One region of the Oceanobacillus sp. FSL K6-2867 genome, then DNA from elsewhere that is predicted to be linked to it. Evidence: a T-box and tRNA genes for the amino acid it is inferred to sense, from the RefSeq annotation. Region 1 holds a T-box; the other holds one or more tRNA genes.

Region 1 (7,567 bases):
TTTGCAAGTGGGACTCCCCTTGTTTTTATGCCTACAAGGACGATATCTTCGCCCCCCTTATTCTTCTCCAATATTTCGTGGGACATTCTGGTTAATGCTCTATTGATAGCAGCTGTATCTAATATCTCTGTCTTTTTCTTCATTTAAATACACCCCGTTTTTAATACAAACTAAAAACCCTCTTCTCCTGCAGGAAAAAAAGGGTTTTGAACATACGATTCCTAACGAACAAACCGTTCCTTTTTAGCCTCACAGGACTATTATTTAAAGGTCTCAATTCTTAATCTTCATTTATTATTACAAACAAATTATCATCTGTCAATACATACTTTTAATCTTTTCCAATACGGCTTGAAAAACACGTGGCGCTTCTACTTCAAATTCCAGCCATTCTCCTGTTCGCGGATGAGTAAACCCAAGAACTTTTGCATGCAGTGCTTGTCCATCTGCATCAAGTGTTTTGCGCTGTCCATATTTCGGATCACCGACAAGTGGAAAACCAATATACCTCATATGTACCCGAATCTGATGAGTACGACCTGTTTCTAAGCGACATTCTACATGTGTATAGTCCGGAAAATGCTTGATAACACTGAAATGTGTAATTGCTGGTTTACCATTATCAACAATGCCCATTTTTTGCCGGTCCTTTGGGTCTCTGCCAATCGGCGCATCAATGACACCTGATTCATGACCTATCTCTCCATGTACTATCGCCTCATACTTACGTTTTACATGCTTATCTGCTAATTGCTCGGATAGCTTTACATGTGCGTTATCGTTTTTCGCAACTACGAGAAGGCCGCTTGTATCTTTATCAATACGATGGACAATTCCTGGTCTTTCTACCCCATTGATACCAGATAAGTCCTTACAATGATATAATAATGCATTCACTAATGTACCTGTTTGATGTCCTGCTGAAGGATGAACAACCATCCCTTTCGGCTTATTAACAACTAGTAAATCACTATCTTCATAAACTATTTCCAATGGAATATTCTCAGCTTGAATATCCAGTTCTTCAACTTCTGGAATCGACCATGTTAATATATCGCCTGTTACACATTTAAAATTTGCCTTTACTACCTCTTCATTAACCTGCACATGTCCCTTACTAATCCAGCCTTGAATTTGTGAGCGGGATTGCTCTGGATTTATTGCAGCTAAAAGTTTATCAACTCTTGTTTTGTTCTGTTCCTCTGTTACTTCATGTTGAAATTGTGTCATTTTTTTGTCTTTCCTTTCTTTCGTTCATCCATAATTGTTGCAATAATGACGAAAATAACACCAATTGTTAAAGCCGAATCGGCAACATTAAAGATCGGGAAATTATAGTTAAAAATATAGAAATCAGCAAAATCAACTACTTCTTGATGGAATAAGCGATCAATAAAGTTACCAATTGCACCACCAAGAATAAAGCTTAAACCAACCGCAAGGAACATATCATTTTTCGCAAATTTTTGCATATAATAGATGATACCCAAAACAACGATTGCCGTTATAATATAGAAAAACAGCATTTGACCTTGCAAAATTCCCCAAGCTGCGCCTGAATTTCGATGTGATGTTATATAAAAGAAATTTTCAATTATCGTTATCCGGTCGCCAATTTCCATCGTGCTAACAATTATCCATTTAGTAATTTGATCGATTCCAATAATAAAAAGCGCGATGACGTAATACCAAATCATCTTATTTCCCCCGATTCATCCATATTCGTAAAAAAACTATAACCCTTTGCGAAGTCTTTTTTTATAGTATACTTTATTCTTCACTTTTTCAATAATAATAGCCCCCTTATTTCAAGAGGGCTATTATGGGATTTCACATTTGGTTATACGGTGTAATGCTCTTTGACTACATTTGCACAACGTGAACAGAGTTCTGGATGATCATGATCCTCACCAACTGTTTCTGAGGCAACCCAGCAGCGTTCACATTTTTCGCCAGGATGCTTTTCAACAGCAACATCAACAAACTTATATTCTTTTGCAGATGCATCATTCTCACTTAAAATTGCTTCCGATACAATTAAGAATTGATGTAAGTGTTCCATATTTGTTAGAACTTCTTTCGTTTCTTCATCTTTTGGAACAATTGTAATTTTAGCTTCCAATGATTTACCAATAACCTTGTCATTTCGGGCTTCTTCCAAGGCTTTCAGTACATCATCACGAACATTCATAAAATGATCCCATTTCGCGGCTAATGTATCCATGCCAGCGATTTCTCTTGGTTCTGGAATATCCGTTAATTGTACACTCTCTGCTTCCGCACCTGGGATGTATTCCCATACTTCATCTGTAGTATGTGGAATGATTGGTGTGAGTAGCTTAACCAACGTTGTCAAAACTTCATAGTAGCCAGTTTGAATACTGCGACGGCGTTTATTATCAGCTGCCTCGATATATAGAACGTCTTTTGCGAAGTCTAAATAGAAGGAACTTAAATCAACCGCACAGAAATTGTGAATTTGATGGAAAATTGGTGCATACTCATAATTTTCATAGCTTTCACGTACATCAGAAAGCAATTGCTGCAGGCGATGCAGCATGTAACGATCCACTTCTTCTAAATCACGCTCAGCTACTGCATCTGTTGCTGGATTGAAATCAGAAAGGTTCGCAAGCAGGAAGCGGAATGTGTTACGAATTTTACGATATGCTTCCGATGTTTGTTTTAAAATATCGTTCGAAATACGAACATCGGATTGATAATCCACAGAAGCAACCCACAGACGTAAAATATCAGAACCGAGCTGTTTTTGGACTTTGGATGGCACAATGACGTTTCCAAGTGATTTACTCATTTTTCTTCCATTACCATCAAGCACAAATCCATGACTAATAATTGTTTTATAAGGCGCCTTTCCTGTTACTGCTACTGCAGTGGATAGAGATGAGTTAAACCAGCCGCGGTATTGGTCACTTCCCTCCAGATATATATCTGCCGGTCTGCGATGATCATCACGGTTCATTAATACTCCTTCATGAGATGATCCAGAATCAAACCAAACATCCATAATATCTGTTTCTTTCGTGAATGTTCCATTCGGGCTATGCTCTGATGTGAATCCTTCTGGCAGCAAGTCTTTTGCTTCTCGCTCAAACCATACGTTAGATCCGTATTCTTTAAATAATTCAGACACATGGTTAACCGTTTCATCTGTAATAATCGGTGTACCGTCTTCGCCATAAAACACAGGAATTGGAACACCCCATGCACGTTGTCTTGAGATACACCAGTCTTCACGGTCACGCACCATATTGTAAAGTCTCGTTTCACCCCAGTTTGGGTACCAGTTTACTTCCTTAATTTCAGAAAGAATATCTTGACGGAAGTCTTTAATAGATGCAAACCATTGAGCTGTTGCACGGAAGATTGTTGGTTTTTTTGTTCTCCAATCATGTGGATATGAATGTGTAATAAAGTTCATTTTCAATAGAGAACCTGTTTCTTCCAGTTTTTCCGTAACCAATTTATTGGCAGCATCGTAGAATAAACCTTCAAAACCAGGTGCTTCATCCGTAAACACACCTTTATCATCAACAGGACAAAGTGCTTCAATGCCATATTTTTTCGATACATAGAAGTCATCTTCCCCATGACCTGGTGCAGTATGAACACAACCAGTACCAGCGTCAGTTGTTACATGTTCACCAAGCATTACGAGAGAGTCACGATCATAGAATGGGTGTTTTGCAACGATACGATCTGCTTCAAGACCTTTAAATGATTTTATGATCTGCACATTTTCCCATCCAAGTTCTTCAGCAACATCTTCCAGTAAAGCATGTGCCAGAACATATTTTTCACCGTTTACTTCAACAACGTTGTACTCTAGTTCTGGATGCAAACTGATACCAAGGTTAGCAGGAATGGTCCATGGTGTTGTAGTCCAAATGATAATTTTTTCTCCGCCATCTAATAAGTTTTTACCATCCACAACCTCAAATGCAACATAAATAGAAGGTGAACGCTTATCTTGGTATTCAATTTCTGCTTCTGCTAATGCGGATTCAGAAGATGGAGACCAATAAACCGGTTTTAAACCTTTGTAGATATAGCCTTTTTTTGCCATTTCTCCAAATACTTTAATTTGCGCTGCTTCATAATCCTTCGTTAATGTGATATATGGATTATCCCAGTCACCACGAACGCCAAGCTGTTTAAATTGAGTTCGCTGACTGTCTACTTGTCCGAGTGCGTATTCTGCACAAAGCTGTCTGAATTCAGCCACACTCATTTCTTTACGTTTTACTTTCTTATTTTTCGTTAAAGCTGTTTCAATTGGCAGACCATGCGTATCCCAACCTGGAATATATGGGGCATGGTAACCCGACATGGATTTATAACGAGTAATAAAATCTTTCAAGATTTTATTCAAGGCATGCCCGATATGAAGATCTCCATTTGCATATGGCGGCCCGTCATGCAAAACGAATAGTGGTCTTCCTTTTGTCCGCTCAAGACTTTTTTCATAGAGATTTGCTTCTTCCCATTTTTCTTGGCGTTTTGGTTCTTTATTTGGTAAATTTCCTCGCATTGGAAATTCTGTTTTTGGCATTAATAATGTTTCTTTATAATCCATTTAGCCTTCCTCCTTAAATTATATGCTGGTATTTACATTCTTAATTCGGCTACCACCAGGCGCTTTCGCTTTTGAATACAAAAAAGCCTTCTTCATCCCAAAAGGGACGAGAAGACTCGCGGTACCACCCTTATAAATTTAAAATAAATATTTTAAATTCACTCGACATCCGTAACGGGGATAAGCCGTCCATCATTACTAAAGTTCACAATGGATACTCAAGAGTGATTTTCTAAAAGTGTGCTGAACCAGGCTCACACCATTTCCTGGCTCGCTTTTCAGCCACATCCTTTTATACTTTCTCCATCAACGTATTATATGTTAATTATAATTGACGCATATCTTGTATGAATTATATGTAAAATTCTTAAGAACGTCAAGGTTTAAGATTCATTTTCAATCAAATCGAGTTCTTCGCCCAGCTCTGTTTTAAATAATTCTTCCCAATCATCCGTACCAAGCATGTCCAATTGCGCCTGTACAAGCATACGTAATCTTGTCCGGAAAACTTTAGCCTGTTTCTTTAATTCTTCTACATCCATTGAAATACGGCGTGACTTACTTAATGCCTCATTAATAATACGATCTGCATTCTTTTCTGCTTCTTTTATAATAAGCTTGGATTCTTTTGTTGCATTACCTTTCACTTCTTCTGCAGTTTCTTGTGCAACTAGAATGGATTTATTCAAGGTTTCTTCTATATTCGTAAAATGACCTAGTCTTTCATTCAGCTGTTTGACTTTTTCATCCAATTCCTTTTTTTCACGAATAACCGTTTCATAATCCTTAATTACTTGATCCAAGAACTCATTTACTTCATCTTCGTCATAACCGCGGATTTTTCTTGTGAATTCTTTATTATGAATATCTAATGGTGTTAATGGCACAATGGCCACCTCCTCAAGGTATAAATATATTAATATAAAATCGAAAACTTTTCAAAGTTGTATTTAAGGGGTTGTTCAAAAAGTCCGGCAAAATGACGCATCAAGACCCAGCAGACCTTCAACTAGCTGCCAACACGTGCCGGTGTCAGCTTTGCAAAAATCTTTTCAATTGGTCGAGCAATCGCAGACCCAGATTGTTGCATATCTAGCCAACCACTGTCTTTTCATCCTCTTTGAACCCACACTTTCAAGAAGCCGTTTTTAATAATTTCGACAAAAAAATAGAAAATCCTGCAAAACCTGTAATTTATTTTAAAGATGCAACACTAATTTTCCATTTATCCTTTTTTGTCATGCCGTTGATAGCAATTAGCTTGCTGCGCCCTTTCCCGCGCAAAGAAATCATATCGCCCTCTTGCAGCTGAAATTTATTGTCATCTACAACTTTATGATTTACTTTGACCTGCAATTTTTCAATGGAAGTGGATGCATCTTTTCTAGAAATATGATAAATTTCCTTAATTACCGTATCCAATCTTAAAGACGAAACCGTTTTGTCTGCTTCCACCCATCTTTCTTGCTTTTTTTTCAAAAATGCGAATGGCTTTTCTTCAAATGTAACAGCTGCTTTTTTTATTCCTGTCAGATTTGCAGTGACATATGAACTGATTTCATCTGCGAGTACTATTTGAATAAGACCGTCTGCCGCATAAATATCCCCTAGCTTTCTACGCTTTATCCCCATTGATAAAAAAGCTCCCATCACATCTCGATGTTCAATAGTAATAAATTTAGCTGGGTATGTTGCCTGAAGCAAAGTCAATTCGAAAGAGTCATCTGTTATCTCCTCATAGAAAGGAGCAATTACCATTCGTTTACGTTCCGTTTCGGATCCACCGCCATGCTTATCAAGCTTTAATTCGGGGTTATTCAAACCGACGAGCATTTCAACAAGCTGCTGTTCTCGCGGATCAAGAAAGTCTGTAAGTTTTGGCTGAAATGTCTGTTCAACACGTTCCTTCCACGATAATGCTTGATCAATAAAAGGCTGTTCTTCTTTTCTAAAATGCTGGTAAATGTCCATCTTGTTACTTCCTTTAACATATAATTCGTCAAAATCTTCCTGATTGCCGCTGTTCTAAAATAAAAACATTTGGAAGAACTGGAGCAATCCAAACCGTGCTAAATGAAGTACAAATATACCAACGATTGGCGAAATATCAATCATGCCAATTGGTGGGATAAATTTGCGAAATTGCTCTAAGTAAGGCTCACAAATTTTGGTCAATATTTGACCAAATGATGATTCCCTGGCACCTGGAAACCATGACATGAATATATACACAATTAATGCATAACCATAAATCATAAATGCAAAATCTAATACTCTAAATATTTCAATCATCCACTACTACCATCCTTTTTCAAATTCATCTTGCGGGGCAAATGCTTCGGATATTGTTCCAGATACCTCGACATTATCCGGTGTGCATAAAAATGTCTCAGCGCCTAGCTTCTGAATATCGCCATTAACAGCGTAGACCGTGCCACTAAGAAAATCAACAATTCGTTTAGCTTGTTGATGATCGACACGTTGCAAATTAATGACAACTGCACGTCTATTTACAATACTATCTGCTATTTCCTGTGCTTCATTGTAAGTTCTTGGTTCACATAAAACTACTTTTGATGTAGATTGCTGCATGCTCGTCAAGCTCACAACCTTTTGTGTTTGTTGCTTTGTATTATCTATGTTTTCCGGTGTGACTTCTTCCTGTGTGTATTCGTACTCGTATTCATCATCCATGGTGAAATAATTTTTAATTTTATTCTTGATACTCATTTCGATCACCTCTTCACTTAGGTTTCCGATCAATCACCAACTAATTGGGAACCAATTCGGATATGGGTAGCACCTTCTTCGATTGCAATTTCATAATCATTGCTCATTCCCATGGAAAGGAATTCACACGGTGCATGATGAATTTGCTTTGCTTTAATACGGTCTCTTAAAGAAGTTAAGTTCTGAAATACCTTCCGAATCTCCTCTTTGTCTTCGATATGAGGTGCCATTGTCATTAAT
Region 2 (7,567 bases), 2.1 Mb from region 1:
CGAAATCCAGACTTTCCGCAAGCTCGATAACTTCTTCATTGAAATGTCCACTTGGTGTTCGCAAAAGGTTAACATCCTCATATCCAAGCTTTTTGAAAATATCACGAGCATACAGTAGATCCTTCCTTACTTGTTCAATATCTTGATCCAGATAGCTTTTATATCGATATCCCATCATTCCTAACTCATGGTCACCTTCTGAAATCTGCTCCAGTATTTTCGGATGACGTTCAGCCCATTCCCCGCTGACAAAAAATGTTGCTTGTACATTTTCATCTTTGAGCTGTTCCAAGATATCCAACGCTCTTTCTTCACCCCAGCTAATATTAAAGGTTAATGCAATAGCTGGTTCATCCGTGTTTCCCTTTGAAAGTGCAGTTGGTTTCTCATTCGAAAAAACAGAAATAACAGCATCCCTTTGTGTCCATATAAGTAAAGATGTAAAGAGGGCAAGTGCAATAATAATAACCCAGCCTTTTCGTCGTCTTAAGCCAATAACGTAAAAATGATTCATAACTTCTCCTCCCGTTTCTCCATTACTATTACTATTTATGTTTATGAGCATGAAGGAGAAATATGAACAAGCCTATCCGATTTATAATGAAGTCGATATAATGAAGAATTTAGCAAAAACAGGGATGAAAATAGTGGAAATCGGGGAATAGTAAGATTAGGCTAATACTGTGTGCACTTGGTGTGAGTTCGGGAAATACTATCCTGCTATATGGGAAGATAACCGAACAACCGACAAAATTCACTCCATGAAACGAATGATTGTGATGTACCTTTTCTGAATTTTTTCTGACCGGGTATATAGAGGACTGAAATAAATAGTGCATTTAAAGATGATACAGCTTTTAGAAACTGTTAAAAGTAACGGATAGGGCTGTCTAGATAGTAGATAAGGTTATGAGGTGAATGAAATGTTAGGCTTATTGATTAATGAAATGGAACAAAAAGAAATTGAATATCTATTAAAAAGAGAGCTTGAAGAGTTACTTTTAGATCTGGGTGACAGTAGAATTGATCATATGGTTAAGCGAGCAATGAGGGAAAGATACCGCAGCCTTTTTCAATTACTTCGTCGTGTAGCCAGTGACCAGGAATGTATGAAATATATGCCGAAGCGACAAGAGAATCAGTAAGTAGGAGAACTCCTCATCATGAAGTATAAGGAACATGTGAGGAGTTTTTATTATTGTGATGAAATGAATTTAGCTTAAGGGTCTAGATATAGATAGAAGATATAGATTAATCATAATTATTATTTTTTAAATTTTCCTATTGCCCAATTGTTTTTATTATGCTATATTAAATTCTGTTGTCGCTTGATAAAACATTTTCTGCGAAACGAAAAAAGTTTTTGTAAAAACGTGTTGACAACAAATTGATACCATGTTATATTATATTTCGTCGCAAAAAACGACATTATAATAAATTGATCTTTGAAAACTGAACAAAACAACCAGTATGTCAAGAAAAAGGAAACTCGTTTTTCTTTTTAAAACAAGTAGAAGTCAGCTTCTACAACAGCTAAGTATTACAAACTTTTTTGGAGAGTTTGATCTTGGCTCAGGACGAACGCTGGCGGCGTGCCTAATACATGCAAGTCGAGCGCAGGAAGCAAACTGACCCTCATCTGAGGTGATGTTTGTGGAATGAGCGGCGGACGGGTGAGTAACACGTGGGCAACCTGCCTGTAAGATCGGGATAACTCGCGGAAACGTGAGCTAATACCGGATAATACTTTTCATCTCATGGTGAGAAGATAAAAGACGGTTTCGGCTGTCACTTACAGATGGGCCCGCGGCGCATTAGCTAGTTGGTGGGGTAACGGCTCACCAAGGCGACGATGCGTAGCCGACCTGAGAGGGTGATCGGCCACACTGGGACTGAGACACGGCCCAGACTCCTACGGGAGGCAGCAGTAGGGAATCTTCCGCAATGGACGAAAGTCTGACGGAGCAACGCCGCGTGAGTGATGAAGGTTTTCGGATCGTAAAACTCTGTTGTTAGGGAAGAACAAGTTGGGTAGTAACTGACCCAGCCTTGACGGTACCTAACCAGAAAGCCACGGCTAACTACGTGCCAGCAGCCGCGGTAATACGTAGGTGGCAAGCGTTGTCCGGAATTATTGGGCGTAAAGCGCTCGCAGGCGGTCTTTTAAGTCTGATGTGAAAGCCCACGGCTTAACCGTGGAGGGTCATTGGAAACTGGAGGACTTGAGTACAGAAGAGGAGAGTGGAATTCCACGTGTAGCGGTGAAATGCGTAGAGATGTGGAGGAACACCAGTGGCGAAGGCGACTCTCTGGTCTGTAACTGACGCTGAGGAGCGAAAGCGTGGGTAGCGAACAGGATTAGATACCCTGGTAGTCCACGCCGTAAACGATGAGTGCTAGGTGTTAGGGGGTTTCCGCCCCTTAGTGCTGAAGTTAACGCATTAAGCACTCCGCCTGGGGAGTACGGCCGCAAGGCTGAAACTCAAAAGAATTGACGGGGGCCCGCACAAGCGGTGGAGCATGTGGTTTAATTCGAAGCAACGCGAAGAACCTTACCAGGTCTTGACATCCTCTGACAACTCTAGAGATAGAGCTTTCCCTTCGGGGACAGAGTGACAGGTGGTGCATGGTTGTCGTCAGCTCGTGTCGTGAGATGTTGGGTTAAGTCCCGCAACGAGCGCAACCCTTGATCTTAGTTGCCAGCATTTAGTTGGGCACTCTAAGGTGACTGCCGGTGACAAACCGGAGGAAGGTGGGGATGACGTCAAATCATCATGCCCCTTATGACCTGGGCTACACACGTGCTACAATGGATGGAACAAAGGGAAGCGAACCCGCGAGGTCAAGCCAATCCCATAAAACCATTCTCAGTTCGGATTGTAGGCTGCAACTCGCCTACATGAAGCCGGAATCGCTAGTAATCGCGGATCAGCATGCCGCGGTGAATACGTTCCCGGGCCTTGTACACACCGCCCGTCACACCACGAGAGTTGGTAACACCCGAAGTCGGTGAGGTAACCTTTTGGAGCCAGCCGCCGAAGGTGGGACTAATGATTGGGGTGAAGTCGTAACAAGGTAGCCGTATCGGAAGGTGCGGCTGGATCACCTCCTTTCTAAGGATTATTACGGAACCCTACGGGTTAAGGAAGGCCGATTAAGATCGCCACGTCCTGTGGCAATATCGGCATGACCTACATCCTGTAGGCCCGACATACTGTGTTGTTTGGTTCAGTTTTGAGAGATCAATTTCTTTCACTTATACTTAAAATAGATGGGCCTGTAGCTCAGCTGGTTAGAGCGCACGCCTGATAAGCGTGAGGTCGGTGGTTCGAGTCCACTCAGGCCCACCATCTATTAAAATATTTTATATTACGGGGCCTTAGCTCAGCTGGGAGAGCGCCTGCCTTGCACGCAGGAGGTCAGCGGTTCGATCCCGCTAGGCTCCATTTTTGTACCTTGAAAACTAAATAAGAGTAACAACGACATCAATATTTTTAATGTAAAGCAAGGCTAATAATTAGTACGCTTATTTACTGTAACTTAGTTAAGTGAATAAGGGCGCACGGTGGATGCCTTGGCACTAGGAGCCGATGAAGGACGGGACTAACACCGATATGCCTCGGGGAGTTGTAAGTAAACTTTGATCCGGGGATTTCCGAATGGGGGAACCCACTGTTCGTAATGGAACAGTACATGCATCTGAATACATAGGGTGCATGAGGTAGACCCGGGGAACTGAAACATCTCAGTACCCGGAGGAAGAGAAAGAAAAATCGATTTCCTGAGTAGCGGCGAGCGAAACGGAAAGAGCCCAAACCAGAAAGCTTGCTTTCTGGGGTTGTAGGACATTCCATTGGAGTTACCAAGGAATTCTTTAAACGAATCGACCTGGAACGGTCAGCCAAAGAAGGTAAGAGCCCTGTAATTGAAAAGGAATTCTCTCCGGAGTGTATCCTGAGTACGGCGGAACACGTGAAATTCCGTCGGAATCCGGGAGGACCATCTCCCAAGGCTAAATACTCCCTAGTGACCGATAGTGAACCAGTACCGTGAGGGAAAGGTGAAAAGCACCCCGGGAGGGGAGTGAAATAGAACCTGAAACCGTGTGCCTACAAGTAGTCGAAGCCCGTTAATGGGTAACGGCGTACCTTTTGTAGAATGGACCGGCGAGTTACGATCGTATGCAAGGTTAAGTGGAAGACACGGAGCCGCAGCGAAAGCGAGTCTGAATAGGGCGAATGAGTATGCGGTCGTAGACCCGAAACCGTGTGATCTACCCATGTCCAGGGTGAAGGTCAGGTAACACTGACTGGAGGCCCGAACCCACGTATGTTGAAAAATGCGGGGATGAGGTGTGGGTAGGGGTGAAATGCCAATCGAACACGGAGATAGCTGGTTCTCTCCGAAATAGCTTTAGGGCTAGCCTCAAGAAATAGAGTACTGGAGGTAGAGCACTGATTGGACTAGGGGCCCTCACCGGGTTACCGAATTCAGTCAAACTCCGAATGCCAGTTACTTTTACTTGGGAGTCAGACTATGGGTGATAAGGTTCATAGTCGAAAGGGAAACAGCCCAGACCGCCAGCTAAGGTCCCAAAGTATACGTTAAGTGGAAAAGGATGTGGAGTTGCCCAGACAACCAGGATGTTGGCTTAGAAGCAGCCATCATTTAAAGAGTGCGTAATAGCTCACTGGTCGAGTGACTCTGCGCCGAAAATGTACCGGGGCTAAACGTATCACCGAAGCTGCGGATTGTTCTTACGAACAATGGTAGGAGAGCGTTCTAAGTGCTGTGAAGTCAGACCGTGAGGACTGGTGGAGCGCTTAGAAGTGAGAATGCCGGTATGAGTAGCGAAAAAAGAGTGAGAATCTCTTTCACCGAATGCCTAAGGTTTCCTGAGGAAGGCTCGTCCTCTCAGGGTTAGTCGGGACCTAAGCCGAGGCCGAAAGGCGTAGGCGATGGACAACAGGTAGATATTCCTGTACCACCTCATGATTGTTTGAGCGATGGGGGGACGCAGAAGGATAAGGAATGCGCACTGATGGATAGGTGCGCCCAAGCAGTGAGAAAGTCAGATAGGCAAATCCGTCTGGCAATTTCAAGCTGTGATGGGGAGGGAAACTCTAGTACCGAAGTTCCTGATTTCACACTGCCAAGAAAAGCCTCTAGTTAGATCATAGGTGCCCGTACCGCAAACCGACACAGGTAGGCGAGGAGAGAATCCTAAGGTGAGCGGGAGAACTCTCGTTAAGGAACTCGGCAAAATGACCCCGTAACTTCGGGAGAAGGGGTGCTCCTTTATGGAGGAGCCGCAGTGAATAGGCCCAAGCGACTGTTTAGCAAAAACACAGGTCTCTGCGAAGCCGAAAGGCGAAGTATAGGGGCTGACACCTGCCCGGTGCTGGAAGGTTAAGGGGAAGGGTTAGGGCTTTTAGCCCGAAGCTTTGAACCGAAGCCCCAGTAAACGGCGGCCGTAACTATAACGGTCCTAAGGTAGCGAAATTCCTTGTCGGGTAAGTTCCGACCCGCACGAAAGGTGCAACGACTTGGGCACTGTCTCAACGAGAGACCCGGTGAAATTATACTATGCGTGAAGATGCGCATTACCCGCGACAGGACGGAAAGACCCCGTGGAGCTTTACTGTAGCCTGATATTGAATGTCTGTGCAGCTTGTACAGGATAGGTGGGAGCCTTGGACTCGTGAGCGCTAGCTTACGGTGAGGCATCCGTGGGATACCACCCTGGCTGTATGGACATTCTAACCCAGGACCGTGATCCGGTTCGGAGACAGTGTCAGGCGGGCAGTTTGACTGGGGCGGTCGCCTCCCAAAAGGTAACGGAGGCGCCCAAAGGTTCCCTCAGAATGGTTGGAAATCATTCGAAGAGTGTAAAGGCAGAAGGGAGCTTGACTGCGAGACCTACAAGTCGAGCAGGGACGAAAGTCGGGCTTAGTGATCCGGTGGTTCCGCATGGAAGGGCCATCGCTCAACGGATAAAAGCTACCCCGGGGATAACAGGCTTATCTCCCCCAAGAGTTCACATCGACGGGGAGGTTTGGCACCTCGATGTCGGCTCATCGCATCCTGGGGCTGTAGTCGGTCCCAAGGGTTGGGCTGTTCGCCCATTAAAGCGGTACGCGAGCTGGGTTCAGAACGTCGTGAGACAGTTCGGTCCCTATCCGTCGTGGGCGTTGGAAGTTTGAGAGGAGCTGTCCTTAGTACGAGAGGACCGGGATGGACACACCGCTGGTGTACCAGTTGTTCCGCCAGGAGCATTGCTGGGTAGCTACGTGTGGAAAGGATAAGTGCTGAAAGCATCTAAGCATGAAGCCCCCCTCAAGATGAGACTTCCCATCACTTCGAGTGAGTAAGATCCCTCAGAGACGATGAGGTTGATAGGTTCGGTGTGGAAGCGTGGCGACACGTGGAGCTTACGGATACTAATCGATCGAGGACTTAACTAACTTCTTTATTTGATGTCTGGTTTACTCTTATTTAGTTTTTAAGGTATAAATAATGTTATACCTTATTATGAAGTTGTCTGGTAGCAATAGCGAGGAGGCCACACCTGTTCCCATACCGAACACAGAAGTTAAGCTCTTCAGCGCCGATGGTAGTTGGGACTTTGTCCCTGCAAGAGTAGGACGCCGCCAGGCTGCTTTTTTCATATCCTGAATTTTTTACATAAGACTATTCCACAGTAGCTCAGTGGTAGAGCAATCGGCTGTTAACCGATCGGTCGTAGGTTCGAATCCTACCTGTGGAGCCAATTGCTTCCATAGCTCAGCAGGTAGAGCACTTCCATGGTAAGGAAGGGGTCGCAGGTTCAAATCCTGTTGGAAGCTTATTGATCAAAATAAGATAGCACTATTCCTAAATGATTAGGAATAGTGCTTTTTTTCTTGGAAAAATTTAAATAGTATCCGTTTATTTTAAAACACAAGGGGAAGAGAACGAGTAAAGGAGGAGAATTATGAGCAAAGAAAAGGGTAATGAAAAGCATCAACAGCTTGATCAGTTCCGGGTAAAAGATGAAGGTGAAGCACTGACAACCAATCAAGGGTTGAAAATGTCGGAAGATGAGTTTTCATTGAAAGCAGGAGAGCGAGGACCTACATTATTAGAGGATTTTCATTTTCGTGAAAAAATGACTCACTTTGACCACGAACGGATTCCTGAACGTGTCGTTCACGCAAGAGGGTTTGCAGCACATGGTGAATTTGAAGTCTATGAATCACTAGCTCCTTATACAAAGGCTAAATTCTTAAATGATCCCGGAAAGAAAACTCCAGTATTTGTTCGTTTTTCTACAGTCGCAGGTTCTCGCGGATCTGGAGATTTAGCACGTGATGTACGCGGGTTTGCGACAAAATTCTATACGGAAGAAGGAAATTATGATTTGGTAGGAAATAATATGCCTGTTTTCTTTATTCAGGATGGTATTAAATTTCCAGACTTTATCCATGCAGTTAAACCAGAACCTCATAACGAAATCCCACAGGCCCAGTCAGCCCACGATACATTTTGGGACTTTGTGGCGAATAATCAGGAAACTGCACATATGGTT

What was found. A T-box is a leader RNA that pairs with one kind of tRNA and senses whether it is charged. The one in region 1 lies ahead of ileS (isoleucine--tRNA ligase), so its partner is inferred to be a tRNA-Ile.
Region 2: it encodes a tRNA-Ile, which carries the amino acid that the T-box ahead of ileS (isoleucine--tRNA ligase) is inferred to sense. The anticodon was not compared.

The regions. Positions count from the first base shown of each region.
Region 1 is NZ_CP150144.1:3,907,369-3,914,935, reverse strand. It holds gene pyrR (bifunctional pyr operon transcriptional regulator/uracil phosphoribosyltransferase PyrR) at 1-143, opposite strand, end outside; gene NSQ77_RS18910 (RluA family pseudouridine synthase) at 319-1,230, opposite strand; gene lspA (signal peptidase II) at 1,227-1,697, opposite strand; gene ileS (isoleucine--tRNA ligase) at 1,841-4,597, opposite strand; T-box leader at 4,697-4,916, opposite strand; gene NSQ77_RS18895 (DivIVA domain-containing protein) at 4,981-5,484, opposite strand; gene NSQ77_RS18890 (YlmH/Sll1252 family protein) at 5,792-6,568, opposite strand; gene NSQ77_RS18885 (YggT family protein) at 6,623-6,889, opposite strand; gene NSQ77_RS18880 (cell division protein SepF) at 6,896-7,327, opposite strand; gene NSQ77_RS18875 (YggS family pyridoxal phosphate-dependent enzyme) at 7,357-7,567, opposite strand, start outside.
Region 2 is NZ_CP150144.1:1,844,448-1,852,014, reverse strand. It holds gene pdaB (polysaccharide deacetylase family sporulation protein PdaB) at 1-514, opposite strand, end outside; gene NSQ77_RS09160 (hypothetical protein) at 924-1,145, shown strand; rRNA gene NSQ77_RS09155 (16S ribosomal RNA) at 1,550-3,113, shown strand; tRNA gene NSQ77_RS09150 (tRNA-Ile) at 3,274-3,350, shown strand; tRNA gene NSQ77_RS09145 (tRNA-Ala) at 3,374-3,446, shown strand; rRNA gene NSQ77_RS09140 (23S ribosomal RNA) at 3,543-6,464, shown strand; rRNA gene rrf (5S ribosomal RNA) at 6,541-6,656, shown strand; tRNA gene NSQ77_RS09130 (tRNA-Asn) at 6,695-6,769, shown strand; tRNA gene NSQ77_RS09125 (tRNA-Thr) at 6,773-6,845, shown strand; gene NSQ77_RS09120 (catalase) at 6,974-7,567, shown strand, end outside.